Regions from separate parts of the Cellulosimicrobium protaetiae genome, predicted to be linked through region 2. Evidence: predicted binding sites of a transcription regulator. Region 2 holds the regulator's gene; the other holds the start of a gene.
What was found. The regulator LexA, encoded in region 2, represses DNA repair genes until DNA is damaged. The targets are predictions, from matches to a motif close to TCGAACANNTGTTCGA.
Positions count from the first base shown of each region.

Region 1: a site for LexA is predicted at 8,962-8,977, ahead of ruvA (Holliday junction branch migration protein RuvA). Genes of this name have one in related genera too.

Region 1 covers NZ_CP052757.1:2,928,205-2,942,932, reverse strand. The annotation lists gene FIC82_RS12525 (HIT family protein) at 1-581, shown strand, start outside; gene pgsA (phosphatidylinositol phosphate synthase) at 581-1,264, shown strand; gene FIC82_RS12515 (phosphatidylinositol mannoside acyltransferase) at 1,264-2,268, shown strand; gene FIC82_RS12510 (glycosyltransferase family 4 protein) at 2,271-3,476, shown strand; gene FIC82_RS12505 (hypothetical protein) at 3,473-4,123, shown strand; gene pdxS (pyridoxal 5'-phosphate synthase lyase subunit PdxS) at 4,346-5,245, shown strand; gene FIC82_RS12495 (NUDIX hydrolase) at 5,306-5,872, shown strand; gene FIC82_RS12490 (hypothetical protein) at 5,928-6,608, opposite strand; gene pdxT (pyridoxal 5'-phosphate synthase glutaminase subunit PdxT) at 6,674-7,324, shown strand; gene FIC82_RS12480 (YebC/PmpR family DNA-binding transcriptional regulator) at 7,331-8,092, shown strand; gene ruvC (crossover junction endodeoxyribonuclease RuvC) at 8,311-8,880, shown strand; gene ruvA (Holliday junction branch migration protein RuvA) at 9,067-9,705, shown strand; gene ruvB (Holliday junction branch migration DNA helicase RuvB) at 9,774-10,784, shown strand; gene yajC (preprotein translocase subunit YajC) at 10,994-11,440, shown strand; gene secD (protein translocase subunit SecD) at 11,522-13,510, shown strand; gene secF (protein translocase subunit SecF) at 13,510-14,625, shown strand; gene FIC82_RS12445 (adenine phosphoribosyltransferase) at 14,622-14,728, shown strand, end outside.
Region 2 covers NZ_CP052757.1:3,141,383-3,156,110, forward strand. The annotation lists gene FIC82_RS13470 (HelD family protein) at 48-2,288, shown strand; gene serA (phosphoglycerate dehydrogenase) at 2,384-3,583, shown strand; gene FIC82_RS13480 (pyridoxamine 5'-phosphate oxidase family protein) at 3,734-4,153, shown strand; gene FIC82_RS13485 (DUF5302 domain-containing protein) at 4,216-4,410, opposite strand; gene FIC82_RS13490 (aldo/keto reductase) at 4,600-5,688, shown strand; gene nrdR (transcriptional regulator NrdR) at 5,771-6,307, opposite strand; gene FIC82_RS13500 (LysM peptidoglycan-binding domain-containing protein) at 6,732-7,103, opposite strand; gene lexA (transcriptional repressor LexA) at 7,436-8,170, shown strand; gene FIC82_RS13510 (L-lactate dehydrogenase) at 8,307-9,317, opposite strand; gene FIC82_RS13515 (ATP-dependent DNA helicase) at 9,367-11,397, opposite strand; gene hflX (GTPase HflX) at 11,609-13,156, opposite strand; gene FIC82_RS13525 (class I SAM-dependent methyltransferase) at 13,315-14,022, shown strand; partial or broken gene dapF (diaminopimelate epimerase) at 14,254-14,728, opposite strand, start outside.

The DNA.
Region 1 (14,728 bases), 210 kb from region 2:
GCAGCGGGGCGACGGTCGAGCTCCCGGGCACGCACCCGCGGTTCGACGACGGCCTCGACCGGCTGTGGACGCCGCACCGCATGGTGTACATCGGCGGGCAGGACAAGCCGGCCGACGACTCGCGCGGCCAGTGCCCGTTCTGCCGCATCCCGGACCGCTCCGACGAGGACGGGCTGATCGTCGCGCGCGGCGCGACCGCGTACGTCGTGCTCAACCTCTACCCGTACAACCCGGGCCACCTCATGGTCGTGCCGTACCGCCACGTGTCCGACTACACGGACCTCACCGAGCCGGAGACCGTCGAGGTCGCGCACCTCACGCAGACCGCGATGCGTGTCGTGCGCGCGGTGTCCGCACCCGACGGGTTCAACCTCGGCATGAACCAGGGCGCGGTCGCGGGCGCGGGCATCGCCGCGCACCTGCACCAGCACGTCGTGCCGCGCTGGGCGGGCGACGCGAACTTCCTGCCGATCGTCGCGCAGACCAAGGCCGTGCCCGAGCTGCTGGGTGACACGCGCGCCCGGCTCGCCGCCGCGTGGCCGTCCGCCCGACCCGACGCCCCCGCGGAGGGAACCGCCTGATGTTCGGCCGCCTGCGCGCGCTCACGACGCGCCTGTTCACCCCGCTCGCCGCGCTCCTGCTCCGTCTTGGCGTGAGCCCCGACGCGGTGACGATCGCCGGGACGCTCGGGGTCGTCGTCGGCGCCCTGTGGCTCTTCCCGACGGGGCACCTCTTCGCCGGGGTGATGGTCGTCATGGTCTGCGCGTTCGCCGACGTGCTCGACGGGGTGATGGCGCGCCGCGCGGGCCGGTCCGGCCCGTGGGGCGCGTTCCTCGACTCGACGCTCGACCGCCTCGCGGACGCCGCGGTGTTCGTCGGCCTGACCCTGTGGTTCGTGCGAGCCGACGACCCGCGCCTGACGCCCGACCTCGCCGCGTGGGGGACCGGTGCCGCGCTCGCGTGCCTCGCGCTCGGCGCGGTCGTCCCCTACGCGCGTGCCCGCGCCGAGAGCGTCGGGATGACGGCGCAGGTCGGGATCGCGGAGCGCGCCGACCGGCTCGTCGCGGCGCTCGTCGCCGCGGGCATCGTCGGGCTGGGCGTCCCGCCCGTCGTGCTCGTCGTCGTCCTGGGGCTGCTCGCGCTCGCCAGCGCGGTCACGGTCGTGCAGCGCGTCGCGACCGTGCGTCGCCAGGCGGTCGCGCTCGCGGCGGCACCGCCGGAAGCGCGGGCCCCGCGCACCGAGGAGAAGGAGGACGGTCGCTGATGGCCCTCGACGCCGGCATGGCGTTCACGTTCGCCTGGCGCAACGCCCGCAAGGTCCCCGAGCCCGTGCTGCGCGGCCTGTTCGGCGCGATCGCCGACGTGACCTGGCTCCTGCGCGGCGGGGGAGTGCGCCAGCTGGAGCGGAACCTCGCGCGCGTGCGCCCGGGGCTCTCCCCGCGCGCGCTGCGCCGCCTCTCGCGCGCGGGCATGCGCTCCTACATGCGCTACTACCGGGAGGCGTTCACCTTGCCCGCGTGGACACCGGAGCGCGTGCGGGCCCGGGTGCGGGTCGTCGGCTACGACAACCTCACGGTGCACCTCGACGGCGACCGCAGCCCCGTGCTCGCCCTGTCCCACCAGGGAAACTGGGACCTCGCCGGCGCCTACGCGACACCGAACATCGCGCCCGTGCTCACCGTCGCGGAACGGCTGAAGCCGGACGAGCTCTTCGAGGAGTTCCTCGCGTTCCGGAACTCGATCGGGCTCGAGATCCTCGCGCTCGGCGACGGCGACGTGTTCCGCGACCTCGTGCGCGGCGCGAGCCGGCCGGGGAAGATCATCCCGCTGCTCGCCGACCGCGACCTCACCCACCGCGGCGTGGAGGTCGACCTCTTCGGGCACCGGGCGCGCGTCGCCGCCGGGCCCGCGGCGCTCGCGGTGAGCACCGGGACACCGCTCGTCCCGACCGGGATCTACTACGAGCGGCTGCGCGGTGCCCGACGACGGGCCGCCCGCTCCCCGTGGGGCCTCGTCATCCAGTTCTTCCCCCGGGTCGAGATCGACCCCGGCGTCCCGCGCGCCCAGCAGGTCGCGACGGCGACGCAAGCCTGGGTCGACGCCCTGAGCGTCGCGATCCGCGAGCACCCGGAGGACTGGCACATGCTCCAGAAGGTGTTCGTCGACGACCTCGACCCCGCGCGGTACGCCCGCACCCGTGCCGAGGCCGGGGAGGGCGACGCGCCGGCGCCGGACGACGCGGCACGCGACGCGGGGAGGACGGCATGACCCTGCGCGTGGGCATCGTGTGCCCCTACTCGTTCGACGCCCCCGGCGGCGTGCAGTTCCACATCCGCGACCTCGCCGAGGCGCTCATCGCCCAGGGCCACGAGGTCTCCGTGCTCGCGCCCGCCGACGACGACACCCCCGTCCCGGACTACCTCACGCCGGCCGGGGGCGCGGTCCCCGTCCGCTACAACGGCTCCGTCGCGCGCGTGACGTTCGGTCCGCGCACCGCGGGCCGCGTGCGGCGCTGGCTCGAGGCGGGCCGGTTCGACGTCCTGCACATCCACGAGCCGGTGAACCCGTCGCTGAGCATGGTCGCGCTGTGGATCGCGCAGGGGCCGATCGTCGGGACGTTCCACACCTCGCTCGTGCGCTCGCGCGCGCTGCAGGTCGCCTACCCGCTCGTCCGGCAGAGCCTGGAGAAGATCGACGCGCGCATCGCGGTGTCCGAGGACGCGCGGCGCACGCTCGTGGACCACCTGGGCGGTGACGCCGTCGTGATCCCCAACGGCGTGTACGTCGACACCTTCGCGTCCGCCACGCCGAGCCCCAGGTGGCAGGGCACGCCGGACGCGCCCACGATCGCCTTCCTCGGCCGGCTGGACGAGCCCCGCAAGGGCCTGCCGGTGCTCACCGCGGCGATCCCGGCGATCCTCGCGAAGGTCCCGGGGGCACGGTTCCTCGTCGCGGGCCGCGGCGACGACGGCCGCGAGGCCGCGATCGAGGCGCTGGGCGAGCACGCGGCCTCCGTCGAGTTCCTCGGCGGGGTGAGCGACGAGGACAAGGCGAGCATGCTCGCGTCCGTCGACCTGTACATCGCCCCGCAGACCGGGGGCGAGAGCTTCGGCATCGTGCTCGTCGAGGCGATGAGCGCGGGCGCGTGCGTCGTCGCGAGCGACCTCGGCGCGTTCCGCCGCGTGCTCGACGACGGCGCCGCGGGCGCGCTGTTCGCCGTGGGCGACCCGGACGCGCTCGCCGCCGCCGTGCTCGACGTGCTCGCCGACCCGCCGCGGCGCGACGCCTACCGCGCGCGGGCGAGCGAGTTCGTCCGGCGCTTCGACTGGTCCACCGTGACCGCGCAGGTGCTCGCCGTCTACGAGACCGTGCTGGCGGCGTCCGAGGCGGTCATCCCGGTCCACGAGGATCCGCGCTCGCGGCGCGGCGGGCGTCTGCTGGGCCGCGCACGTGACGACGAGGGGGCACGCCCGTGACCTGGTCCGAGACCACCGTCCTGGCCCTCGTGGCCGCCGCGGTCGTCGCCTGGGTCCTCTGGGTCGCTGCGTCCCGCCTCGACCGGCTGCACCGCAAGGTCATGGCCTCCCGGCTCGCGCTGGACGCGCAGCTCGTGCGCCGGGCGTCCGCCGCGGTCGACCTGGCGGCGTCCGGCGAGCTCGACCCGGCCAGCTCGGTGCTCCTGGCCGAGGCGGCGCACTCCGTCCTGGACGACGAGGACGACGCGCTCCGGCTCGCGGACCAGGTGCCGGGGCTGGTCGTGCCCAGGGACGCGCCGCCCCGGCGGCTCCTGGGAGGCATGGCCGAGTCGCGCGCCCTGGCGGAGAGCGACCTCACGGCGACGCTGCGCTCGGTGCTCGAGGACGCGGACGAGGTCGCCGAGCTCCGGTCCGCCCCGGCGGGCGACGAGCTCGTCGGCACCCTCGCCGCGGCGTGGTACCGGGCGCAGCTCGCCCGCCGGTTCCACAACGAGGCCGTCGCCCAGGCGCAGCGGGTGCGGCGCAAGTGGTGGGTGCGCCTGTTCCACCTCGCCGGGCACGCGCCGATGCCGGCGACGGTCGAGCTCGACGACGCCGCGCCCGACGGGCTCGCCCGGCCTGCCGCGTCGGCGACCGCACCGGACTGAGCGGGCCTGTCCGACCGTCGCACCGCGACGTCGAGGTGGCCGGGGGCCCCGGGAGGACGGACGTCCCGGCGATAGGATGGGAGCGCGTGGGAGCATGTGCCGTCGAGCCTGTTCGACGGCGTCCGCGCGCGAGCGCGCGACGTTCCCCTGACCTGAAGGTGTGAGGTACCGGTGACCAACGTGGCCGACCAGAACGTCCCTGCCGAGAGCGCTCCGAGCGCCGTGACCACGGAGGGCGCCGGCACCGTCGGCACCGCCAAGGTCAAGCGCGGGATGGCGGAGATGCTCAAGGGCGGCGTCATCATGGACGTCGTCACGCCCGAGCAGGCGAAGATCGCCGAGGACGCGGGCGCGGTCGCCGTCATGGCGCTCGAGCGCGTCCCCGCGGACATCCGCGCGCAGGGCGGCGTCTCGCGCATGTCGGACCCCGACATGATCGACGGGATCATCGAGGCGGTCTCCATCCCCGTGATGGCCAAGGCGCGCATCGGCCACTTCGTCGAGGCGCAGGTGCTCCAGTCGCTCGGCGTCGACTACGTCGACGAGTCCGAGGTGCTCACGCCCGCGGACTACGCCCACCACATCGACAAGTGGCAGTTCACCGTCCCGTTCGTGTGCGGCGCCACCAACCTCGGCGAGGCCCTGCGCCGGATCACCGAGGGCGCGGCGATGATCCGCTCGAAGGGTGAGGCCGGCACGGGCGACGTCTCCAACGCGACGACGCACATGCGCACCATCCGCGGGGAGATCCGCCGCCTCACCGCGCTGCCGGAGGACGAGCTCTTCGTGGCGGCCAAGGAGCTCCAGGCGCCGTACGAGCTCGTCAAGGAGGTCGCCGCCACGGGCAAGCTGCCCGTCGTCATGTTCACCGCGGGCGGCATCGCGACGCCGGCCGACGCGGCGATGATGATGCAGCTCGGAGCGGAGGGCGTGTTCGTCGGCTCCGGCATCTTCAAGTCGGGCAACCCCGAGCAGCGCGCCGCCGCGATCGTCAAGGCGACGACGTTCCACGACGACCCCGACGTGATCGCGAAGGTCTCGCGCGGTCTGGGCGAGGCGATGGTGGGCATCAACGTCGACGAGCCCGCGCGCTCGATCCAGTTCGCCGAGCGCGGCTGGTGACGGAGCGCTCCACGGGTCGGCCGTCCGTCGTCACCACGACGACGGACGCCTGACGCGCGCATGGCCGAGGCCGCCGGAGCGCCGTCGTCCCTGGGCCCCGACTGGGTGCTCGGGGACGACGGGCTCTACTTCCGCCGGGGCGCGCGCGTCCTGCTGCTCGACTCCGCCGACCGGATCCTCCTGGCTCGTGGGCACGACGTCGACCAGCCCGAGCGCTCGTGGTGGTTCACGATCGGCGGGGGCGTCGACCCGGGCGAGAGCGACCGTGACGCGGCGCTGCGCGAGGTCCGCGAGGAGACCGGGATCGTGCTCGACCCGGGCGTGCTCGTCGGGCCGGTCTACACGCGCAGCGCGATCTTCGACTTCTACCGCCAGCACTGCCGCCAGGACGAGGTGCTCTACCTCGCGCGGCTCGACGGCGCGGCCGGAGCAGGCGGCGAGCTGAGCCGCGAGGGGTGGACCGACGTCGAGCTGGACGTCGTCGACGAGATGCGCTGGTGGTCGCTCGACGACCTGCGCGAGGTCGAGATCGAGATCTTCCCCGAGGGCCTGCCCGACCTCGTCGCCCCGCTGCTCGGCGGGTGGGACGGCGTGACGCACCACCTCGGGATCGCCCGCGAGCACTGAGGCACGGTGTGCCGCCCGACGTCCCGCCACGGGTGCGAGGCGTCTCGCCGTGCGGTCACGGCCGGCGCGCGACGAGCCGCCACACGATCCCGCCGACGAGGAGCCCCAGGCCCAGCAGCGTCCCTCCGATCGCGACGAACCACAGCAGGATCGTGCCGCCGACCGTCGCGAAGAACTCGCCGAACCGCCAGCCCTCGGTGATGACGAACGTCGCCCCGGGCGAGGCGTCGCCCTGCGCCACGGACACCGTGCAGGTCTCGGCCGACGGCGACGACACCTCGGCGACGGTCGTCGCCTCGTACGACCCGAAGCCGGAGCTCCCCGAGACGGAAGGGTGGCGCACCTGGAGGTCGCCGTCCGGGCACGACACGGTGACGTCGTCGGCGTCGAAACCTTCCGCGCCGATCGGGACGACCGCCCACACGCTGTACGGCTCGCCGCCGACGAGCGCGATCTCCGCCTCCCCGGGGACGTCCCCCGAGGCGAGGGCCGCGGAACCGGGCTCGCCCGCGCCGTCGACCACGCCCGTGGGCAGCGCCCGCACGAAGGTCGTCACGCCGAGGACGCCCGCCACGAGGGCGACCACGAGCAGTGCCGCACCGACGACGACCAGGACCGTGGCCCCGCGCGTGCTGCGCGGCGGACGGGGCGGGACGCCGGGGTACGGACCCGGGTACCCGGACGGAGGCTGAGCGGGGTAGGGCGACGTCGGTCCGGTGCCGGGCGGAGTGGTCACGACGGCGAGGCTAGCAACCGTGCCACGGCCGGGCGCGTGCGTCGGCGCACGTATCATTCCCCCTCGTGACGATCACGATCGGTGTCCTGGCCCTGCAGGGCGACGTGCGCGAGCACCGTGCCGCGCTCGAGGCCGCCGGCGCCCGCACGGTCGGCGTCCGCCGTCCCGAGGAGCTGGCCGCGGTCGACGGGCTCGTGCTCCCCGGGGGCGAGTCGACGACCATCGACAAGCTCCTGCGCATCTTCGAGCTCGACGAGCCGCTGCGCGCCCGCATCGCCGACGGGCTGCCCGTCTACGGCTCGTGCGCGGGCATGATCCTGCTCGCCGACCGCATCCTCGGCGGCACGGCGGACCAGCGGACCATCGGCGGGCTCGACGTGACCGTGCGGCGCAACGCGTTCGGGCGGCAGGTCGACTCGTTCGAGACGGACCTCGCGTTCGCCGGTCTGGCCCCGCGGGAGGACGGCCCCGGCGGGGCTGGTGGGACGGACGCGGTGCACGCCGTGTTCATCCGCGCGCCGTGGGTCGAGGAGGTCGGGCCGGGCGTCGAGGTGCTCGCCCGCATCCCCGACCACGAGGCGCCCGGCATCCCCGCGGCCGCCGCCGGTAGGATCGTCGCAGTCCAGCAGGGATCGCTGCTCGCCACCTCGTTCCACCCGGAGATCTCCGGGGACGCGCGCGTGCACGAGCTGTTCGTCAGAATCGCGAAGGGGTAGGAACGCATGTCAGGGCACTCCAAGTGGGCCACGACCAAGCACAAGAAGGCGGCCATCGACGCCAAGCGCGGCAAGCTCTTCGCGAAGCTCATCAAGAACATCGAGGTCGCGGCGCGCACCGGCGGCGGTGACCCCGCGGGCAACCCGACGCTGTTCGACGCCATCCAGAAGGCGAAGAAGTCGTCGGTCCCGAACGACAACATCGACCGCGCCGTCAAGCGAGGCTCCGGCACGGGCGCCGACGCCGTCGACTACCAGACGATCATGTACGAGGGCTACGGCGCCAACGGCATCGCCGTCCTCGTCGAGTGCCTCACCGACAACAAGAACCGCGCGGCCTCCGAGGTGCGCCTCGCGTTCAGCCGCAACGGCGGCAACCTCGCCGACCCCGGCTCGGTGTCGTACCTCTTCTCGCGCAAGGGCCTCGTCGTCGTGCCGAAGGCCGACGGCGTGACCGAGGACGACGTCATGCTCGCCGCGCTCGAGGCGGGCGCCGAGGAGGTCACGGACCAGGGTGAGGTCATCGAGGTGCTGTGCGAGGCGAGCGACCTCGTCGCCGTGCGCACCGCGATCCAGGAGGCGGGTCTCGAGTACGACTCGGCCGACTCGATCTGGCACCCGTCCATGGAGGTCGAGGTCGACGCCGACGGGGCGCGCAAGATCCTGCGCCTCATCGACGCTCTCGAGGACAGCGACGACGTGCAGAACGTCTACGCGAACTTCGACGCGTCGGACGAGGTCATGGCGGAGCTCGAGAACGACGACTGACCGCGGGTGTCGCCCGAGGTGACCGAACTGGTCGCCCTGGGTGGCGGGGCGGGTGAGGTGCGCGCGGTCTACCATCCGCGGCGCTCGTTCCTCGCGCCGCTCCCGCCAGGCCCGCCACGACCGCGCGCACCTCACCCGCCCCGCCGGTGTCGGCTCGCCTTGGTCTGCGGCCCGCGAGGCGGAGGGGTTCCGTCGTCGGCTCGTGGGAGGGTACTGGGGTGCGCGTTCTCGGTGTGGATCCTGGGCTGACCCGGTGCGGTGTCGGGGTGGTGGACTCCGCGCGGGGGCGGCGGGCCGAGCTCGTCGCCGTGGGCGTGATCCGGACGGACCCGGATCTCAGCGTGGACCTGCGGCTCCTGCGGATCTCCGAGCGGCTGGACGCGTGGTTCGACGAGCACGTGCCGGACGTCGTCGCGGTGGAGCGCGTGTTCGCGCAGCACAACGTCGGGACCGTGATGGGCACGGCCCAGGCCGCGGGTCTGGCGATGGTCGGCGCGGCGCGCCGGGGCGTCCCGGTCGCGCTGCACACGCCGTCGGAGGTCAAGGCCGCGGTCACCGGGAGCGGGCGCGCGGGCAAGGAGCAGGTGCAGCGCATGGTCGCCGGCATCCTGGGGCTCGCGGAGCCGCCGAAGCCCGCGGACGCGGCCGACGCGCTCGCGCTCGCGATCTGCCACCTGTGGCGACCTGCGGGTGCGCTCCAGGGCGGCGAGCGGCACGAGCTGACGCCCGCGCAGCGCGCCTGGGCGGCCGCCGAGCACGCGGCGAAGGGGCGCCGCGCGCCACGCTAGCGGTGACCGTGCCGTCAGCCCCTGCGGGTGGCCCGTGTCGGTCGGTCGGCGGGTGGGCGGCCCTTGCTAGAGTGACCGCGGTCGTACGGGTGTTCGACGCGCACCTCGGCGCGCGGCCCCACGGCGGTCCTCGGGGCCGCGGACCATCGGACCAGGTCGGCGCTGCCGGCCGGGAGAGGAGCCTGCGTGATCGCGTCCCTGAGCGGTGTCGTGGCGAGCGTCCAGCTCGACCGCGCCGTGCTCGAGGTCGGGGGAGTGGGCTATCTCGTCCACGCCACGCCCGCCACGCTCGCCGGCCTGCGCGTCGGGGAGACGGCTCGCCTCGCGACGAGCCTCGTCGTGCGCGAGGACTCGTTCACGCTCTACGGGTTCGCCGACGACGACGAGTGCGCCGTCTTCGAGACCGTCCAGACCGTGAGCGGCGTGGGTCCGCGCCTCGCGCTCGCGATGCTCGCCGTGCACACGCCGGACGCCCTGCGCCGCGCCGTGGGAGGTGGCGACATCGCCGCTCTCGTGCGCGTGCCCGGCATCGGGAACAAGGGTGCGCAGCGCATCGCGCTGGAGCTGGGCGACAAGCTCGGGCCGCCCACGGGCGCCGACGCCCCCGCGGCCGGCGAGCCCGCCGCCGGGACCGGTCCGCACCGGGTCGACGACCGCCGGGACCAGGTGGTCGAGGCGCTCGTCGGGCTCGGCTGGAACCTCAAGGCCGCGGACGACGCGGTCTCCACCGTGCTCGCTGAGGCGGGCGTCGACGTCGTCGAGGCTCCTGACGTGGCCGGTGCGCTGCGCGCGGCGCTGCGCGTCCTCGGCGGACCGAGGGGCTGACCGTGGCGAACTTCGACCAGGTGGGCGTCGACGGCTTCGGCGGTGACGGGACGTTCTCGTCCGAGCGGATCGTCGCCGCGGGCGCGGACGACCTGGAACGCGCGGCCGAGGCGGCGCTGCGACCCCGACGGCTCGAGGAGTTCGTCGGTCAGGCCGTCGTGCGCGACCAGCTCTCGCTCGTGCTCCAGGCCGCGCTGGCTCGCGGGAGCGCGCCGGACCACGTGCTCCTGTCCGGGCCCCCGGGGCTCGGCAAGACGACGCTCGCCATGATCATCGCCGCGGAGCTGGGGACGTCGCTGCGCGTGACGTCCGGCCCGGCCATCCAGCACGCGGGCGACCTGGCCGCCGTGCTCTCCTCGCTCGAGGAGGGCGAGGTGCTCTTCATCGACGAGATCCACCGCCTCGCGCGCCCCGCCGAGGAGCTGCTCTACATGGCGATGGAGGACTTCCGGGTCGACGTCGTCGTGGGCAAGGGCGCCGGCGCGAGCGCGATCCCGCTCTCGCTGCCCCCCTTCACCGCGGTCGGCGCCACGACGCGCGCGGGACTGCTGCCCGCGCCGCTGCGTGACCGGTTCGGCTTCACCGGGCACCTCGACTTCTACTCGAGCGACGAGCTCGAGCGCGTGCTCACGCGGTCCGCCGGACTGCTCGGCGTCGCCCTCGACCCGGACGCCGCGCGCGAGATCGCCGGGCGCTCGCGCGGCACGCCCCGCATCGCCAACCGGCTCCTGCGCCGCGTCCGCGACTGGGCGCAGGTCCGCGGCGACGGCAGCATGGACCTCGCCGCCGCGCGTGCCGCGCTCGAGGTCTACGAGGTGGACCCCATCGGCCTCGACCGGCTCGACCGCGCCGTCCTCACCGCGCTGTGCACGCGCTTCAACGGTGGCCCCGTCGGCCTGACGACGCTCGCCGTGACGGTCGGGGAGGAGGCGGAGACCGTCGAGACGGTCGCCGAGCCGTACCTCGTGCGCGAGGGGCTGATCGGGCGGACCCCCCGGGGTCGGGTCGCGACGCCGGCCGCGTGGGCCCACCTGGGGCTCACCCCGCCGCGGGAGGGCGGCACGCTGTTCGACGCCTGAGGGCGAGCCTGGACGCGACCTGCCGGCGGCCGAGTCCGGTGGGCTCTCGGGGTCCCCGTGACGGCGGTCACAGGCGCTCCGCGCGTGGTCCTAGAATGGTGGGGACCCGAGCGGGCGGAACTCCGCGGCGAGACGGCTCGTTGGTGAACCGTGCGCGCACGCCTAGACTGCGCGCAGATCCCGCACAGAACAGGACACGAGACTCCGTCATGGATATCAGCTTCATCCTCATCCTCGCCCTCGCGGCGGGTGCGATGTTCCTCATGACCAGCCGCACCCGCAAGCAGCAGCGCGAGGCCCAGAGCTTCCGGGCGAACCTCGCCCCCGGGCAGGAGGTGATGACGGGCTCGGGCATGTTCGGCACGATCGTCGACGTCGACGAGGAAGCCGACGTCATCACGATCGAGTCCACGCCGGGCAACCAGTCCCGGTGGCTGCGCGCCGCCGTCGCCAAGCTCGTCGAGCCCCCGGTCGAGGCCGAGGAGACGGACGAGGCGTCGGAGGAGGACACCGAGTACGGCAGCGCGGACCCGGGCACCAGCACCTCGAAGGGGGACGTCGACGACCTCGTCGTCCCCGACGACCTGTCCGGTCTGACCGACGACGGGTCGGAGAAGGACCGCGGGCGCCGGGACGACGGCACCGACACCAAGTGACCCCGAGCCGGTCGCTGCCGCGACCGGTCTGACGCGGTGGGCCGCGAGGCCCACCGCACACGCACGAGAAGAGACGGACAGTTGGCCACCAGCAGCACACGAGCGAGGCCCGTACGGACCCTCGTCACCCTGGGAATCCTCATCGTCGTCCTCTTCGGGTCCCTCTTCGCGGGCACGAAGCTCGACCCGAAGTCTGACGAGAATCCGGGCGGGGCGAGCCTCACCCCGGGCCTCGCGCTCGACCTCGAGGGTGGCACGCAGATCATCCTGCAGCCTGTGACCACCGACGGCTCGCAGCCGACGGACGAGGACATCAACCAGGCGATCAACGTCATCCGCCAGCGCATCGACGCGCAGGGCGTCTCCGAGGCCGAGATCACGAGCCAGGGCCAGAACAACATCGTCGTCGGCATCCCGGGCGAGCCCTCGCAGGAGACGATCGACCTGGTGAGCCGGTCCGCGCAGATGCGGTTCCGCCCCGTCCTCGCCGTCGGCGCGCCGACGCCCGTCGCGACGGACGAGGCCGCCACGGGCGAGGACGCCGCCACCGGTGACGGGACCACGACCGACGGCGCCGAGGAGTCCGCGGACGCCCCGGCCGACGCGGCGACGGACGGCTCGACCGAGGCCCCCGCCGAGGACGCGGCGACGGACGGCTCGACGGAGGCTCCGGCCGACGACGCGACGTCCGAGACCGAGACGACGCGGCCCGAGAACCCGAGCGACCTGGCCCAGATCACCCCCGAGATCCAGGAGCAGTTCGACGCCCTCGACTGCACGCTCCCGGAGAACCTCGTGGGCGGCGACAGCGGCCCGACCGACAGCGCGTTCGTCGCGTGCTCGGACGACGGTCTCGCCAAGTACGTCCTCGGCCCGGTCGAGATCGAGGGCACGGACATCTCGAACGCCAGCTCGGGCCTGCGAGTCGGGCAGAACGGCGTGGTCACGAACGAGTGGGTCGTCAACATCGAGTTCGACTCCGAGGGCACGCAGGCGTTCCGCGAGGTCACGACGCGCCTCACGTCGCTGCCGTCGCCGCAGAACCAGTTCGCGATGGTGCTCGACGGTCTCGTGATCTCCGCGCCGGTGTCTCAGGTCGCGATCCCCGACGGCAAGGCGGAGATCTCGGGCAGCTTCACGCGCGACACCGCCGCGACGCTCGCGAACCAGCTCAACTTCGGCTCCCTCCCGCTGACGTTCGAGGTGCAGAGCCAGGAGCAGATCTCGGCGACGCTCGGGTCCGAGCAGCTCGAGAAGGGTCTGCTCGCGGGCGCGATCGGCATGCTGCTCGTGGTGATCTACTCCCTCTTCCAGTACCGCACGCTCGGTCTCGTGACCGTCGCGTCGCTCGGCGTCGCCGCGATCATCACCTACGGGGTGATCTCGCTGCTGTCGTGGACGATCGGGTACCGGCTGTCGCTCGCGGGCGTCGCCGGCCTCATCGTGGCCATCGGTATCACCGCGGACTCGTTCATCGTGTACTTCGAGCGCATCCGTGACGAGCTGCGTGACGGCCGCACCCTGAACTCGGCCGTGGAGAAGGGCTGGCAGCGTGCCCGCCGCACGATCCTGGCCTCGGACGCGGTGAACTTCGTCGCGGCGATCGTCCTGTACTACCTCGCGGTCGGTGGCGTGCGCGGCTTCGCGTTCACGCTCGGCCTCACGACGCTCGTCGACCTCGTCGTCGTGTTCCTCTTCACCCACCCGCTCCTGCAGCTCCTCGCGAGGACGAAGTTCTTCGCGAACGGGCACCCGGCGTCCGGGCTCGACCCGCGTCGCCTGGGCGTCCGCAGCGCGCGGTACGCGGGCCGCGGTCGCGTGGTCACGGCCGAGTCGTCGAGCGAGGCCGTGGAGCCCGCTGACGTGACCGGTGACGACAGCGCGCCGGCGCACGAGCGCCCGGCGCCCGTCCGGGAGACGGTCGGCGCCGGCGTCGGCCGCGGCGACGGGCAGCGCATGACCATCGCCGAGCGTCGTGCGGCAGAGCGTCGCGCGGCCGGCTCCGGCACCGCCGACGCGGGGGCGTCCGACGCCCCGGCGTCGGACGACGAGAACGAGGAGAAGCACTGATGGCCAGCGGTTTCGCCCAGTGGGGCAACGACCTGTACACGGGCCGCCGGTCCTACGCGATCGTCGCGAAGCGGCGCGCGTACTTCCTGGTCGCCGTCGTCCTCGTCGTCCTGTCGCTCGGGGTCATCGGTGTCCGCGTCGCGGGCGACGGGCTCAACCTCGGGATCGAGTTCCGGGGCGGCTCGGAGTTCACCGTCTCGGGCGTCAGCGACACGGAGCAGCAACCCGCGCTCGACGCGGTCGCAGCGGTAGCCCCGGAGGAGGCCCCGCGCGTCACGTCTGTGGGGGCGTCCACGGTCCGGGTCCAGACGGCCGAGCTCAGCAACGACCAGGTCGAGCAGGTGCGGACCGAGCTCGCCGACGCCTACGGGGTCTCCGCCGGTGAGGTGACGAGCTCGTTCATCGGCCCGACCTGGGGCAAGGACGTCTCCCAGAAGGCCGTCGTGGGCCTCGTCGTCTTCCTGCTCCTCGTGAGCCTCGTCATGACGGTCTACTTCCGCAACTGGCGCATGGCGCTCGCCGCGGTGATCGCGCTCTTCCACGACCTCGTCGTCACCGTCGGCATCTACGCCCTCATCGGCTGGGAGATCACGCCGGCGACGGTGATCGGTCTGCTGACGATCCTCGCGTACTCGATCTACGACACCGTCGTGGTCTTCGACAAGGTGCGCGAGAACACCGTCGGCGTGCTCGACCAGACGCGGAGCACGTACGCCGAGCGTGCGAACCTCGCGATCAACCAGACGCTGGTGCGCTCGATCAACACGTCGGTCGTCGCGCTGCTGCCGGTCGCGGGCATCCTCTTCATCGGGGCCTTCCTCCTCGGTGCGGGAACGCTGCGCGACATCGCCCTCGCGCTGTTCGTCGGCATGGGCGTGGGCGCGTACTCGTCGGTGTTCCTCGCGACACCGCTCGAGGTCACGCTGCGCGAGCGGGAGAAGCCCATCCAGGAGCACACGGCGAAGGTGCTCGCGCTGCGCGCGGAGAAGCTCGAGTCCGCGGGTGACGACGAGGACGCCGAGCTCGCCGCCGCGGGCGTCGCGGGCCACCGTCAGCTCCAGCCGGGCGGGCACCTGGGCAACAAGGCGCAGCCGCGCCGCCGTCGCCCGCGATGAGCGACGCGCTCCAACCGCCGACCGGCGAGGCGGACGGCCTGCGGGCCGTCGGCCTCGCCGGTCTCGGCGCGCAGCGGGCCGCGCGCGTGCTCGAGCTCGTCCG
Region 2 (14,728 bases):
TCACGGGCGGCGCTCGGGCGCGACGCCCGGCCGAGGGAAGGGACAGCGTGGGACGCAACGACGAGCTCCGGCTCGAGCAGGAGGTCGTGGACACCCTCTACGCACGCCTCGACGAGCTGCGCGCGGCCGCCCGCGCCCGGCTCGACGGCGTCCGCCGTTCCGGCCCGTCGGGCTCGCCGCAGAACCGGAGCGAGCGCGACGCGTTCGCGACGCTGTACGAGGACCGCGTCGCCCAGCTCGACGCCGTGGAGGACCGGCTCGCGTTCGGTCGCCTCGACCTGGAGGACGGCACGCTCCGCTACGTCGGACGCATCGGGCTGACCGACGCCGAGCACACGAGCCTCCTCACCGACTGGCGTGCGCCCGCGGCGCAGTCGTTCTACCGCGCGACGGCGGCCCACCCGGACGGCGTCGTCCGCCGCCGGCACCTGGTGACGCGCGGGCGCGCCGTCACGGGCCTCGAGGACGAGCTCCTCGACCTCGACGCGCACGACGTCGTCGCGGGCACCACGCTCTCCGGGGAGGGCGCCCTCCTCGCCGCGATGGCCGCGGGCCGCACCGGGCGCATGGGCGACATCGTCGCGACGATCCAGGCCGAGCAGGACACGATCATCCGGTCCGGGCTCGCCGGGGCGCTCGTGGTGCAGGGCGGCCCGGGCACGGGCAAGACGGCCGTCGCGCTGCACCGCGCCGCCTACCTCCTGTACGCGCACCGTCGCCTCCTGGAACGGTCCGGGGTCCTGCTCGTGGGCCCCAGCCACTCGTTCCTCCGGTACATCGACCAGGTCCTGCCGTCGCTCGGCGAGACGGGGGTCGTGAGCACGACGGTCTCCGACCTCCTGCCGGGGGTGGTGGCCGACGGCGCGGAGGACCCGCGGGTCTCGCGGGTCAAGGGCCGCGCCGTCATGGCCCGCGCCGTGCGGCGAGCGGTCCGGGCACGCGAGCGGGTGCCCGCCCAGGACGTCCCCGTGCGGCTCGACGGGCACGACCTGCTGATCCGCCGCCGCGACGTGCGCGACGCGATCGCCAAGGCCCGGCGCACGCACAAGCCGCACAACCTGGCGCGCGTGACGTTCGTGCGCGAGATGCTGTCCCGCCTCGTGGACCAGTACGGCCGCGCGCTGGGAGAGCCCCTCGCGGGCGAGGACCGCACGATCGCGCTCGAGGACCTGCGGTCGCACCGGGACGTGCGCGTCGCGCTCAACCTCGCGTGGCTGCCCCTCACCCCGGAACGCCTGGTCGAGGACCTGTGGACCAAGCCGCACCGGCTCGCCGAGGCAGCGCCGGAGCTCTCGCCCGACGACCGGCGCCTGCTGGAGCGTCCGAAGGGCTCGCCGTGGACCCCGGCGGACGTGCCGCTCCTCGACGAGGCGGCCGAGCTGCTCGGCGAGGACGACCAGGCGGAGCGTGCCGAGGCCGCCGCACGTGCGGCGCAGCACGCGCGCGACCTCGAGTACGCGCGGCAGGTGCTCGAGTCGTCCGGCGCGGGCGGCGGGATCGTCGGGGCGGACGTGCTGGCCGAGCGGTTCTCGGCGAGCGGGCCGCGCCTCACCACGGCCGAGCGTGCCGCGCAGGACCGCACGTGGACCTACGGGCACGTCGTGGTCGACGAGGCGCAGGAGCTCTCGGCGATGGCGTGGCGCATGCTCGTGCGCCGGTGCCCGACGCGCTCGTTCACCGTCGTGGGCGACGTCGCGCAGACGTCGTCGCTCGCCGGGGCACGCTCGTGGAAGGGCATGCTCGACCCGGTCTTCCGCGACGCGTGGCGCCTCGCGGAGCTGACCGTGAACTACCGCACTCCCGCATCGGTCGCCGACGCCGCGCGCCGCGCCGCCCTCGCCGCCGGGCTGCCGGTCTCCCCGCTCACGTCCGCGCGCGACGTCGAGGACGCGCTGCGCGTGGTCGAGTCCGCACCGGACGACCTGTACGCCCGGGTGCGGGACGCGGCGGACGCGGCGCGCGCGGAGTTCGTCGCCGCGGAGTCGGGGCGTGTCGCCGTCGTCGCCGCCGCGCCGGCCGTCCCCTCCCTGCGGGTCGCGCTCGGTCTCGAGGACGACGGCCCCGACGCCCCGGTCGCGGTGCTCGACCCGGTCCAGGTCAAGGGTCTGGAGTTCGACGCCGTCGTGCTCGTGGAGCCCTCCGAGGTCGCGGCCGGTCCCTCGGGCGCCTCGGACCTCTACGTGGCCATGACCCGCCCGACCCAGCGCCTGGTCGTCGTGCACGCGCGCCCGCTCCCGGAGGGCGTCGACACCCCGGGTCCGGACGGTCGGGGCCCTTCCGCCGGCTGACCGCGCGGGACGGTGGTGCGCGACGGACCCGTCACCTCGTCCCGAGGGTCAAGACCCGTTTGGTCCGGACCGCGGGACGGGCGCACCATGGGAGCGTGCTACGCGCCCTCCTCCTCGAAAACCTGCACCCACTCGCCGCCTCGAACCTCGAGGCGGCGGGCATCGACGTCACCGTCCGGACCGGCGCCCTCGACGAGTCCGAGCTGATCGAGGCCCTCGACGGGGTCCACCTGCTCGGCATCCGGTCCAAGACGAACGTCACCGCGAACGTGCTCGAGAACGCCCCCGACCTGGTGGCGCTCGGTGCGTTCTGCATCGGCACGAACCAGATCGACCTGCGGTCCGCGGCGACGCAGGGCGTCGCCGTGTTCAACGCGCCGTTCCAGAACACGCGCTCCGTCGTCGAGCTCGCGCTGGCCGAGATCATCGCGCTCACGCGCCGCCTCACGGAGCGCGACCGCGCCCTGCACGAGGGCCGCTGGGACAAGTCGGCCGAGGGCGCGCACGAGGTTCGCGGGCGCACGCTCGGCATCGTCGGCTACGGCAACATCGGCACGCAGCTCTCCGTCGTGGCGGAGAACCTCGGCATGTCGGTCGTCTTCTACGACACGGCGGAGAAGCTCGCGCTCGGCAACGCGCGCCGCATGGACACGCTCGACGAGCTGCTCGAGCAGGCGGACGTCGTCACGCTGCACGTCGACGGCCGCCAGGGCAACGCGGGCCTCTTCGGGGCCAAGCAGTTCGCCCGGATGCGCCCGGGGGCGATCTTCCTCAACCTGTCGCGCGGGTTCGTCGTGGACTACGGCGCGCTGCGCGAGGCGATCGTCGAGGGTCGCGTCTCCGGCGCCGCCGTGGACGTGTTCCCGCACGAGCCCAAGCGCAAGGGCGACAGCTTCGACTCCGAGCTGCGCGGTCTGCCGAACGTCATCCTCACCCCGCACATCGGCGGGTCCACCGAGGAGGCGCAGGAGGCGATCGGGCAGTTCGTGTCGGCCAAGCTGCGCGACTACCTCACGACGGGCTCGACGACGCTCAGCGTCAACGTCCCGAACCTCGCGCTCGAGCAGACCACCGGGATCACGCGCGTGACGCACCTGCACCGCAACACCCCGGGTGTGCTCGCCGCGGTCAACGCGACGCTCGCCGAGCACGGCACCAACATCGAGGGCCAGCTCCTCGCCACGCGCGGCGAGATCGGCTACGTCGTCACCGACGTCGGCTCGCGCGTCGAGCCCGCCGTGATCGAGGCGCTCGCCGCCATGGAGCAGACGATCGCCCTGCGCGTCCTCGACTGACGAGGCAGCACTCACGACGCTGCGCCCCGCGTGGCGTCGCGTCGACCTTCGCCGCGTGCCCCGGTTCCGTCCGGCGCACGCGGCGAAGGTCCTCGTGCGCCATGACCTTCGCCGCTGAGCGGCCGGCACGGCCCGGTGCCACGATGAGGCATGACCGGATACACGCACGACGCGCCGCAGGTCCTCGACGCCGACGCGTGCTGGGACCTCGTGGAGGGGACCCATGTCGCACGCCTCGCCGTGAGCGTCCGGGGGGAGCCGGACATCTTCCCCGTGACCGTGCGCGCGCACGAGCGCACGATCGCCTTCCGCACCGTCCCGGGCACCAAGCTCGCGACGCTCGTCACCAACGAGCGCGTCGCCCTCGAGTGGGACCACGTCGACGGGGACGGGGCGTGGAGCGTCGTCGCTCGCGGCACCGCGCACCGGATCCGTTCCGAGCACGAGGTGGACGCCGTCCAGGAGGACGCGCCGCCGCTCGTCCCGACCGTCGACGTCCCGACCGAGGAATGGGTCGTCGTCGAGGCGCGCGACGTCACCGGTCGCCGCTTCGCCCGCTCGGGGGGCTGAGTCCGGACGCACGTCGTCCGGCCACCCCGCGCGGGGACGACCGGACGAGGTGAGGGCGGTGGTCAGCCGGACTTGCGGCGGAAGGTGCGCTGGACCGGGCCGACGGTCTCGGAGCCGTGCACGGAGCCCGTGTTGGACTCGCCGTCCGTCGTGCGATGACGCGTCGCGTTCTTGCGGTCGAGCGCCTCGCGGAACTTCGCCTTGGCCTCCTCGGTCGGTGCGGTGTCAGCCGCTGGACGCTGCTGGTCGGACGCCATGGCGATCTCCTCGTCGGTGGGGACTTCGGTCTGTGCCCGGTGCGCTCCGGCGGTCCCGCTCCGTGGTCCGCCCAGCACTCCGAGCACCCCGACAGCCTCCCCCACGGCGACGCCCGACGCCAACTGATTTGCCCGCCGGACGTGACCGCGGCGCACCGCGCACCGCGTGCGTCGGGTAGCGTCAGCGCCGTGCCGCCCGATGCTCCCACCCCGAGGACCGACGAGGCGTCCGGCGCGACGCCCGACGTCGGTGGTCCGCTCCCGCACCGACGCCTCGGCCGTACCGGGCTGACCCTTCCCGTGGTGTCGCTCGGGCTGTGGCAGAACTTCGGTGAGGCAGACCCGTGGTCCACGCAGCGCGAGATCGTCCTGCACGCCGTGGACCGGGGCGTGACCCACCTCGACCTCGCGAACAACTACGGCCCACCGGGCGGAGCAGCGGAGGAGTCGCTGGGGCGTCTGCTCGCCCGCGAGCTGCGCCCGCTGCGCGACGAGCTCGTCGTGACGACCAAGGCCGGCTACCGGATGGGACCCGGGCCGTACGGGGAGGGAGGTTCGCGCAAGTACCTCCTCTCCTCCCTGGACGCGTCGCTCCGCCGCCTCGGGCTGGACCACGTCGACATCTTCTACTCCCACCGCTTCGACCCGACGACCCCGCTCACCGAGACGATCGGGGCGCTCGCCACCGCGGTGCGCTCGGGGCGCGCGCGCTACGCGGGCATCTCGTCCTACTCGGCGCGGCGCACGGCGGAGGCGTTGCGGGTCGCGGAGCAGGTCGGCGTGGACCTCGTCGTGACGCAGGTGTCGCACTCGATGCTCAACCGGTGGATCGAGGAACCGGACCCGCACGACCCCGCGGGAGCGTCCGTGCTCGATGTCGCCGGAGCCGAGGGACTCGGCGTCGTGGCCTTCTCACCGCTCGCGCAGGGGATGCTGACCGACCGCTACCTCGACGGCGTCCCGGCGGGCTCGCGGGCCGCGCGCGGCGGTCCGCTCCGCCCGGCGTTCCTCTCGGAGACGAACCTCGCCCACGTCCGCCGGCTCGACGGGCTCGCGCGCGCCCACGGGCGCAGCCTCGCGACGACGGCGATCCTCTGGGCGCTGCGGGACGAGCGCGTCACGTCGGTCCTCCTCGGGGCGAGCTCGACGCGCCAGCTCGACGACAACCTCGCGGCGCTGGACGCGCCGGCGCTCTCGGCGGAGGAGCTCGAGGCGGTCGACGCGCTGCCGTCGGACACGGGTATCAACATCTGGGCGTCCCGGTCCAGCGACCTGTAGCCCTCCCGCGCCCCCTGCAGCACCCTTGAGCTCTGCGGGCGGACGTCGCAGGTGCACGACCGTCCCGAGGTGCCCGGCCTGCTCAGGTCCGGGACGCCGACTCCTCGGCATCGGCGCTCGGGACCGCGCCGGACGCGGCAGCCTCGGAACGTGCCGCGGCAGACTCGCGCTCCTCGCGTTCGACCCGCAGCGAGGTGATGGCGCTCTCGAAGTCCTCGAGCGAGTCGAACGCCTGATAGACGCTCGCGAAGCGCAGGTACGCGACCTCGTCGAGCTCGCGCAGCGGCCCGAGGATCGCGAGCCCGATCTCGTACGCGTCGAGCTCGGCGCTGCCGCTCGCCCGGATCGTCTCCTCGACGCGCTGCGCGAGCACCGCGAGGTCGTCCTCGTTGACGGGCCGGCCCTGGCACGCCTTGCGCACACCGTTGACGATCTTCTCCCGGGAGAACGGTTCCGTGACCCCGGAGCGCTTGACCACCGACAGGCTGGCGGTCTCGATGGTCGTGAAGCGCCGGTTGCACTCGGGGCACTGACGGCGCCGCCGGATCGACGCCCCGTCGTCCGAGGTGCGCGAGTCGACGACGCGGGAGTCCGCGTGGCGGCAGAACGGGCAGTGCATGGCGGGCTCCTCCGCGGGGTCTCGCCGACAGGTCGGCGCGACGAACGTATGCCGTCACGGCCAAGCGGTGCAACACGCCGACGACGCCGACCGCCCGTGGACGGGGCGTGCGGCGCGCACGCGGCCGCGCAGGCGCCGGTGGACAGCAGAACGGGGGCGGTCGTGATCGACCGCCCCCGTCGGGACGCCCCCGTCCCCATCTCGCGCGTGACTCGCCTCACGCGCGGCGACGCGCACAGGAGACGCGGTGGACCGCGTGCTCCTCGCCTCGTTCGCCCAGCCCCCCAGCCGGCGTGTGAGGTGACACTAACTTAGGTCGACCTAAGGCGTCGCGCAAGCCCAGGGGCTCACTTCCGGACCGTCGCCGACGTGTCCTGCGTCACAGTCGGCCCGGCATCCTCCGACCTGCCCCGCACGCCGCCCCTCACTCCGCGTCGACCGGAAGGAGGAGCCGCTGCCCGACCTGGAGCCCCGACGACGAGAGCCCGTTGAGCTCGGCGAGCCCGCTCACCACGTCGCGCAGGTCCTCACCCGGCTCCGCGACGCCGCGAGCGAGCTCCCACAGCGTCTCCCCAGAGCTCACGACGTGGACCCGGACCTCCAGGGGCTCGCCCGGCCCGCTCGCGACCGCGACGCCCACGCGCGCGGCGAGCAGCAGGACCACGGCGGCCAGGAGCACGAGCACCGCGCGGCCGCGTCGCGTGAGCCGCAGCGGCCGCTCCCCCGCGCGGCCCCTCGCCGCAGCCCCGCCCGTAGGCCCGAGGGGCCCGACCGTCGAGATCGCCATCGCTTCCATGCCTGCTCCGTCCCGGCTCGCGGGCCCGATCGCCTTCCCCGGTCGATCGGGCTCCGCGAGCCCTTCGCCTCCGTGCCGACCCGGGCGGTCGAACACGTGTACGTAGAACACCTGTACGAAGGTCTACCACGGACGACCCACGGAGTCGAGACATGCTCGAACAGGTGTTTGATTCGTGTCGCAACCTCCCCTAGCCTGGGTGCAGGTCGGTTCGCCGGACATGTCCGCTCGGACCCGGAGGAGCGACCGTGGTCCCGGGGCGCACGCCGCGGGGAGGGGAGGTCGCAGACCCGGGAGGCGTCGGCGGCCACGACGGACGAGGCGGAGCGACCATGGCGGGACGAGGCACGGACAGGGCACGGGGGCTCGCCGAGGTGCGCGAGCTCCCGGACGGGTCGGCAGGGGGTGACGGGCTCACCCCGCGGCAGCGTCTCGTGCTCGAGACGATCCGCGCGTGCGTCGAGCAGCGCGGCTACCCGCCGAGCATGCGCGAGATCGGCGAGGCCGTCGGGCTCACGAGCCCGTCGTCCGTGAAGCACCAGCTCACGACCCTCGAGCGCAAGGGCTTCCTGCGCCGGGACCCCAACCGCCCCCGCGCGATCGAGGTCGTCCAGCCCGACGACGCGCGCCGCGCGACCCCGCTCGTGGCGGCGGGCGGCGCGACCGAGCCGACGTACGACGAGGCGCACCCCGCGCCGTCGTACGTCCCGGTCGTCGGCCGCATCGCCGCCGGCGGACCGATCCTCGCGGAGCAGGTCGTCGAGGACGTCTTCCCGCTGCCCCGCCAGCTCGTCGGCGAGGGTGAGCTCTTCCTCCTGCGCGTGCAGGGCGACTCGATGGTCGACGCGGCGATCTGCGACGGCGACTGGGTCGTCGTGCGCCGGCAGCCGGTCGCGGAGAACGGCGAGATCGTGGCGGCGATGATCGACGGCGAGGCCACGGTGAAGAGCCTGCGGCGCGCGGACGGGCACGTCTGGCTCATGCCGCACAACGCGGCCTACGACCCGATCCCGGGCGACGACGCCCAGGTGCTCGGTCGTGTCGTCTCGGTGCTGCGCAGCCTCTGAACGGCCCCGCCGTCGGCGTGCCCCCCGAGCGCTCGTACGTGACCGGTGGCAGCGGACGTGATGCCTCAGCCGTGAACAGGGCGAGAGCCGGGTGGTCGACGACCACCCGGCTCTCGTCGTCGGCGGACCCGCGCTCTCAGAGCCCGAAGCGTCGCGCGACCGCGCGCAGGGACTCGGCCGACGAGCGCAGGCCGGCGAGCTCCGCCTCGGCCAGCGGGACCTCGACCCGCTCCGCCGCGCCGCGCCGGTCGACCAGCGTCGGCAGCGAGAGGCACACGTCGTCGAGCCCGTACGCGCCGTCCAGGAGCGTCGACACGGGCAGGATGCGGTGCTCGTCGTCGAGCACGGCCTCGATGATGCGCGTGCCCGCGAGCCCGACGGCGTAGTTCGTCGCACCCTTGCCCTCGATGATCCGGTAGGCCGACTGCACGACCTCGCGCGCGATGTCGTCGCGCACCTGCTCCGTGAGGGGTCCCCGCCCACCGAGTCCCGGCCACTCGAGGAGCGGCACGCCGCCGATCGTCGCGGAGCTCCACAGCGGGATCTCGCTGTCGCCGTGCTCGCCCGCGATGTACGCGTGGACGTTCTGCACCGCGACGCCGCAGTGCTGAGCGACGAGGAACCGCAACCGGGACGAGTCGAGCACGGTCCCGCTGCCGAAGAGCTGCGACGGAGGGAGCCCGGAGAACTTGAGCGCCGCGTAGGTGACGATGTCGACGGGGTTGGTCACCATGACGTAGACCGCGTCCGGGGCGACCTCCACGAGCCCGGGCAGGATCGTGCGCATGAGCCCGATCGTGCCCTCGGCGAGGTCGAGCCGCGTCTGCCCGGGCTTCTGCTTCGCCCCGGCCGTCACGACGACCACGTCGGCCCCGGCGCACACCGCGACGTCGTCCGACCCCTCGACGCGCGCCATGGGCATGAACTGGATGCCGTGCTGGAGGTCGAGGACCTCCGCCTCGACCTTCGCCCGGTTCACGTCCAGGAGCGCCACGGTGCGCGCGGCGCCGCGCATGAGCGCCGCGTACGCCAGCGTCGACCCGACGGCGCCCGCGCCGACGATCGCGAGCTTGGTGGTCCGTGCTCCCCCTCCCGGACCGCCCGCGGTCCCGTCGCCGGTGCTCTGGGGGGACGTGCTCGTCGTCATCTCGCCTCCGTGAAAGTTCGTGGGATCCCTGATGCTCGCGGGAAAGGACTCAGCCTAGGGCGGCGAGGCGCCGCAGCGCAGCGGTAGCGACGTCGCGGTCGGTCGTCTGCCAGAACCCCGGCATCGACCGCGTGAGGAACGTGCCGTAGCGCGCTGTCACGAGGCGCGGGTCGAGGACCGCGACCACGCCCCGGTCGGCCGTGGACCGCACGAGCCGACCGGCGCCCTGCGCCAGCAGGAGCGCGGCGTGCGTCGCGGAGACCTGCATGAACCCGTTGCCGCCCGCGGCCTCGACCGCCCTGGCCCGGGCCGACTTCACCGGGTCGTCCGGGCGGGGAAACGGGATGCGGTCGATGAGCACGAGCTGGCACGACGGCCCCGGGACGTCGACTCCCTGCCACAGCGACAGGGTGCCGAACAGGCACGTCGCCGGGTCGTCGGCGAACTCGCGCACGAGCGTCGGGAGCTGGTCGTCGCCCTGGCACAGGATCGGCACGTCGAGCCGCTCGCGCATCGCCTCTGCCGCGGCGACCGCCGCGCGGCGCGACGAGAACAGGCCGAGCGTGCGCCCGCCCGCGGCCTCCACGAGCGCGGCGATCTCGTCGAGCTGGTGCTCGGTGGACGCCTCGCGCCCGGGCGTCGGGAGGCGCTTGGCGACGTAGAGGATGCCCTGCCGCGCGTAGTCGAACGGGCTGCCGACGTCGAGCCCGCGCCACCGCGGCGCGTCGGCGTCCTTCACCTCGCCGCCGCTCCCGAGCCCGAAGGTGCGCGCGACGGCGTCGAAGCTCCCGCCGAGCGCGAGCGTCGCCGAGGTGAACACCCCGGTCCGCTCGGCGAGCAGGTGCGTGCGGATGAGCCCCGCGACGCCCAGCGGTGCGGCGTGCAGGCGGCTCGCGCCCTCGCCGAACCGGTCGGCCGACCAGCCGCCCTCGCCCGGCCGCGAGCACCAGAGCACGTCGTGCCCCGTCGGGTCGGCAGCCATGCGCTCCGCGACCTCGAAGAGCTGCAGCATGGTCGACTGGGCCATCTTCAGCCCGGAGTCCGGCTGGGCAGGCTTGGTCACCCCGGTCTCGGGCTTGAGCGTCGAGAGGACCTCGCGCGCGGCGTCACGCACCGCCGCGACGGCCGAGCGCGCGCCGTCGGGCAGCCCGTCCGGGAACCGCTCGGCGGGCAGCGCGCCGACGACCGTCCCGAACGCGGCCGACGCCGCGTCCAGCGCGTCCGTCGTGACGCCCCCGTGCCGGCGCGCGAGGCGCGCCGCGCTCTCGATCGCCGGGACCGACAGGTCGACCGTCGCCGCCGCCGTCACACGGTCGGCGAGCTCGTGCGCCTCGTCGACCACGAGCACGTCGTGCTCGGGCAGCACCCCCGGCGAGCCCATCGCAGCGATGCCGAGCATCGCGTGGTTGGTCACGACGACGTCGGCCTCGCGCGCGGTCGCGCGCGCCTTCTCCGGGAAGCACTCCGCGAGCAGGGGGCACCGCTGGCCGAGGCACTCGAGCGCGGTGACCGAGACCTGCCGCCACGCCTTGTCGCTCACCCCGGGCACGAGGTCGTCGCGGTCACCGGTCGGTGTCTCGTCGGCCCACTCGCGCAGTCGCACGACCTGCTCGCCGAGGGCCGCGGCACTGGTCCCGCCGCGCGCGGCGGGGTGGTCGGCGGCGCCCGCCGACTCACCCGGCAGGTCGAACAGCGTGGGCTCGTCGGCCGGGTACCCGCCCGCGATCTTGTGGACGCACAGGTAGTTGTGCCAGCCCTTGAGGAGCGCGATCGTCGCGGGGCGGGGCAGCTCGTCCGCCACGGCGTCGGCGACGAGCGGGAGGTCACGCGTGATGACCTGGCGCTGGAGCGCGAGGGTCGCGGTCGAGACGATCACCCGCTCGTCGGTCGCCACGGCGTGCCGCACGGCCGGCACGAGGTACCCGAGCGACTTTCCCGTGCCCGTCCCTGCCTGGACGACGAGGTGCTCCGACCCCTCGATCGCCTCGGTGACCGCCCGCGCCATCGCGTGCTGCCCGTCGCGCCGCGCGCCGCCCAGCCGGGTGACGGCGACGTCGAGCAGCGCGTCGACGTCGGGCACGTCGCCTCCCGAGGTGCCGGCCGTCGTGCCCGGTCCGGCGTCGACACGGTCGGGGGCGGGTCGCGTGGAGGGGGGCACCCGCCGAGTCTACGGTCGGTCGCCCACGGTGCGACGGCCCTGTGGACGACGGCGGCGGGCGCGGCGCGACCCCGCACGGGACGTGCCGTACGGGGTCGCGGAGGGCGTCGGCCGGGCGCCCGGCGCGGGTCGGTCAGGCCTGGGCCGAGGCTCCGACGAGCTCGGTCGCGAGCGCCTGGGCGACGCGCCCGCGAAGGAGCGTCCCCTCGGGCGTGTGCTCCTCGTGGTCGATCTCGCCCTCCGTGTGCACGCGGTGCACGAGGTCGCCGCGGCTGTACGGGACGACGACGTCGATCTCCACGTCGGGGCGCGGGAGCTCGTGCGCGATGAGCTCGCGCAGGTGCTCGATCCCCTCGCCGGTGTGCGCGGAGACGACGACCGTGCGGCGCTCGCGCAGCCGGATCCGTGCGATGGTCTCCGGGTCCGCGAGGTCCGCCTTGTTGAGGACGATCACCTCGGGCACGTCCTCCACGCCCGGGATGTCCGCGAGGACGTGGCGCACCGCCGCGATCTGGCCCTCGGGGTCGAGGTGCGACGCGTCGACGACGTGGAGCAGCAGGTCGGCGTCGCCGACCTCCTCGAGCGTCGAGCGGAACGCCTCGACGAGCTGGTGCGGCAGGGCGCGCACGAACCCGACCGTGTCGGCGAGCGTGTAGACCCGCCCGTCCTCGGTGCGCGTGCGGCGCACCGTCGGGTCGAGCGTCGCGAACAGCGCGTTCTCGACGAGCACGCCCGCGCCGGTGATGGCGTTGAGCAGGCTCGACTTGCCCGCGTTCGTGTAGCCCGCGATCGCGACGGACGGGACGGCGTGCCGCTTGCGCGACGCGCGCTTCGTCTCCCGCCCCGGGGCCATCGCCTGGATCTCACGGCGCAGCTTCGCCATGCGGTTGCGGATGCGGCGGCGGTCCAGCTCGATCTTCGTCTCACCGGGACCACGCGATCCCATGCCCGCGCCGGCGCCGCCGACCTGGCCACCGGCCTGCCGCGACATCGACTCGCCCCACCCGCGCAGGCGCGGGAGGAGGTACTCGAGCTGGGCGAGCTCGACCTGGGCCTTGCCCTCCCGGGACTTCGCGTGCTGGGCGAAGATGTCGAGGATCAGGGCGGTCCGGTCGATCACCTTGACCTTGACGATGTCCTCGAGCGCACGCCGTTGGGAGGGCGCGAGCTCGCCGTCGATCACGACCGTGTCCGCGCCGCTGGACGCGACGACGTCGGCGAGCTCGGCGGCCTTGCCGGAACCGAGGTACGTTCCCGGGTCGGGCTTCGCGCGGCGCTGGACGACGCCGTCGAGCACCTGGGAGCCCGCCGTCTCGGCGAGTGCCGCGAGCTCGCGCAGCGAGATCTCGGCCTCCTCCGCGGACGAGGGCGCACCGTCCTCGCGCGGGTCGGAGCCGGGGCTCCACAGCCCGACGAGCACGACCTTCTCCAGGCGGAGCTGCCGGTACTCGACCTCGGTGACGTCCTGGAGCTCGGTCGACAGGCCGACCACGCGGCGCAGCGCGCTGCGCTCCTCGAGCTCGAGCTGCTCGCCGTCGTGCCGTGCGTGGACCGTGCCGCCCTCGGCGCGCGCCGTCCCGGCCCGAGCGAGCACCCGCGCCACGACGTCGCTCGCGATGTCCCGCGTCGCGCCGGTCGGCTCGTCCTGAGCCGGGGTGGGGGTCGCTGGGCTCTGGGTCATGTGCCGCCTTTCGTCAGGGAGCGGCGCTCGTGCGCCGTGGTAGGAGAACAAGCGTGGCACGGGAAATCGTCCCGAGGCCAGCGGATAAGGGGGTGACGCCCGTGCCGACGGACGGGGTCGCCGCCACCGCGGGGCGTGCCCGCGTAGGATCGGCCGACGTGACCGAGGACCAGGACCCCGCCGTCGACCCCGCGCACGACGGCACGCAGGACCACTACTTCACCGCGCGGCCGGCGTCCGCCGCGGAGCGCCGCACGATCTCCGTACGCCTCGCGGGCCGCGACGTCGAGGTGGAGGTCGCGTCCGGCGTCTTCTCCCCCGGGCGACTCGATCTCGGCACGCAGGTCCTGCTCCGCACGACCCCGCCGCTCGACGACGTCGTGGCGGCCCGGGCCGCCCGCGCGGACGACGAGCAGGACGGCACGGCGCACGTCCTCGACCTGGGCTGCGGCTGGGGACCCGTCGCGCTGACGATGGCGCTCGAGGCCCCGGACGTGACGGTGTGGGCGGTCGACGTCAACGAGCGCGCGCTCGACCTCGTGCGGCGCAACGCGGAGCGGATCGGCCTGACGAACGTGCGCGCGGTCACCCCGGACGACGTGCCCGACGACGTCTCGTTCGCCGCGGTGTGGTCGAACCCGCCGATCCGCGTCGGCAAGGACGTCCTGCACGCGATGCTGCTGTACTGGCTCCCGCGTCTCGCGCCGGGCGCGAGCGCGCACCTGGTCGTGCAGCGCAACCTCGGGTCTGACTCGCTCCAGCGCTGGCTCGCCGAGGCGCTGCAGCCGCTCCTACCGGGCGCGGTCGTCGAGCGCACCGCGAGCGCCAAGGGGTTCCGGGTGCTGGAGGTCGTGGCCCCGGGCTGAGCAGGTCGCGCCGCGACCGGTCCGTCGGACCCGGGTGCGCGCGGCGCAAAGGGTACGTCAGACCGCGGTGCGCGCGGCGTCCGGCGACCCGGCGGGGACGTCGGCGTCCACCTCGCCGGCGCCCGCGTCGGTCTGCGGCACTCCTTCCGCCGGGTCCTCGACCGCCTCGGTCGACGCGTCGTCGGCCGCGTCCTCCCGCTCCTCGACGACGGGCGCGGGCAGGAACGACGCCAGGTCGACCTCGCCCGAGTACACGAGCTCGGCAGGCCCTGCGAGCTCGACACGATCCCCGTCGAGCGCCCGGACGCGCACGGTCCCGCCCGGGACGTCGACGAGCCACGTGTCCGGCGCGTCGGGCCCACCCCACACACGGACCGCGAGCGCCGCGGCGCACGCGCCCGTGCCGCACGACGGGGTCTCCCCGACCCCGCGCTCGTGCACGCGCATGCGGACGCGCCCGACGAGCGTGCCGTCGTCGGCCGTCGTCTCGCCCAGCGGCACCACGAGCTCGACGTTCGTCCCGTGCGGCGGTCGCGGCTCGACGACGGGCGCCTCGGACAGGTCGGCGCGCGCGAGCACGTCCTCGCGCGCGACGGCGAGCACCGTGTGCGGGTTGCCGAGGTCCACGCTCAGCGCCGGGCGCGGGACCTCCCAACCGCGCACGACGACGGTCGCGTCGTAGCCGTCGTGCAACGCGGGGCGGCCC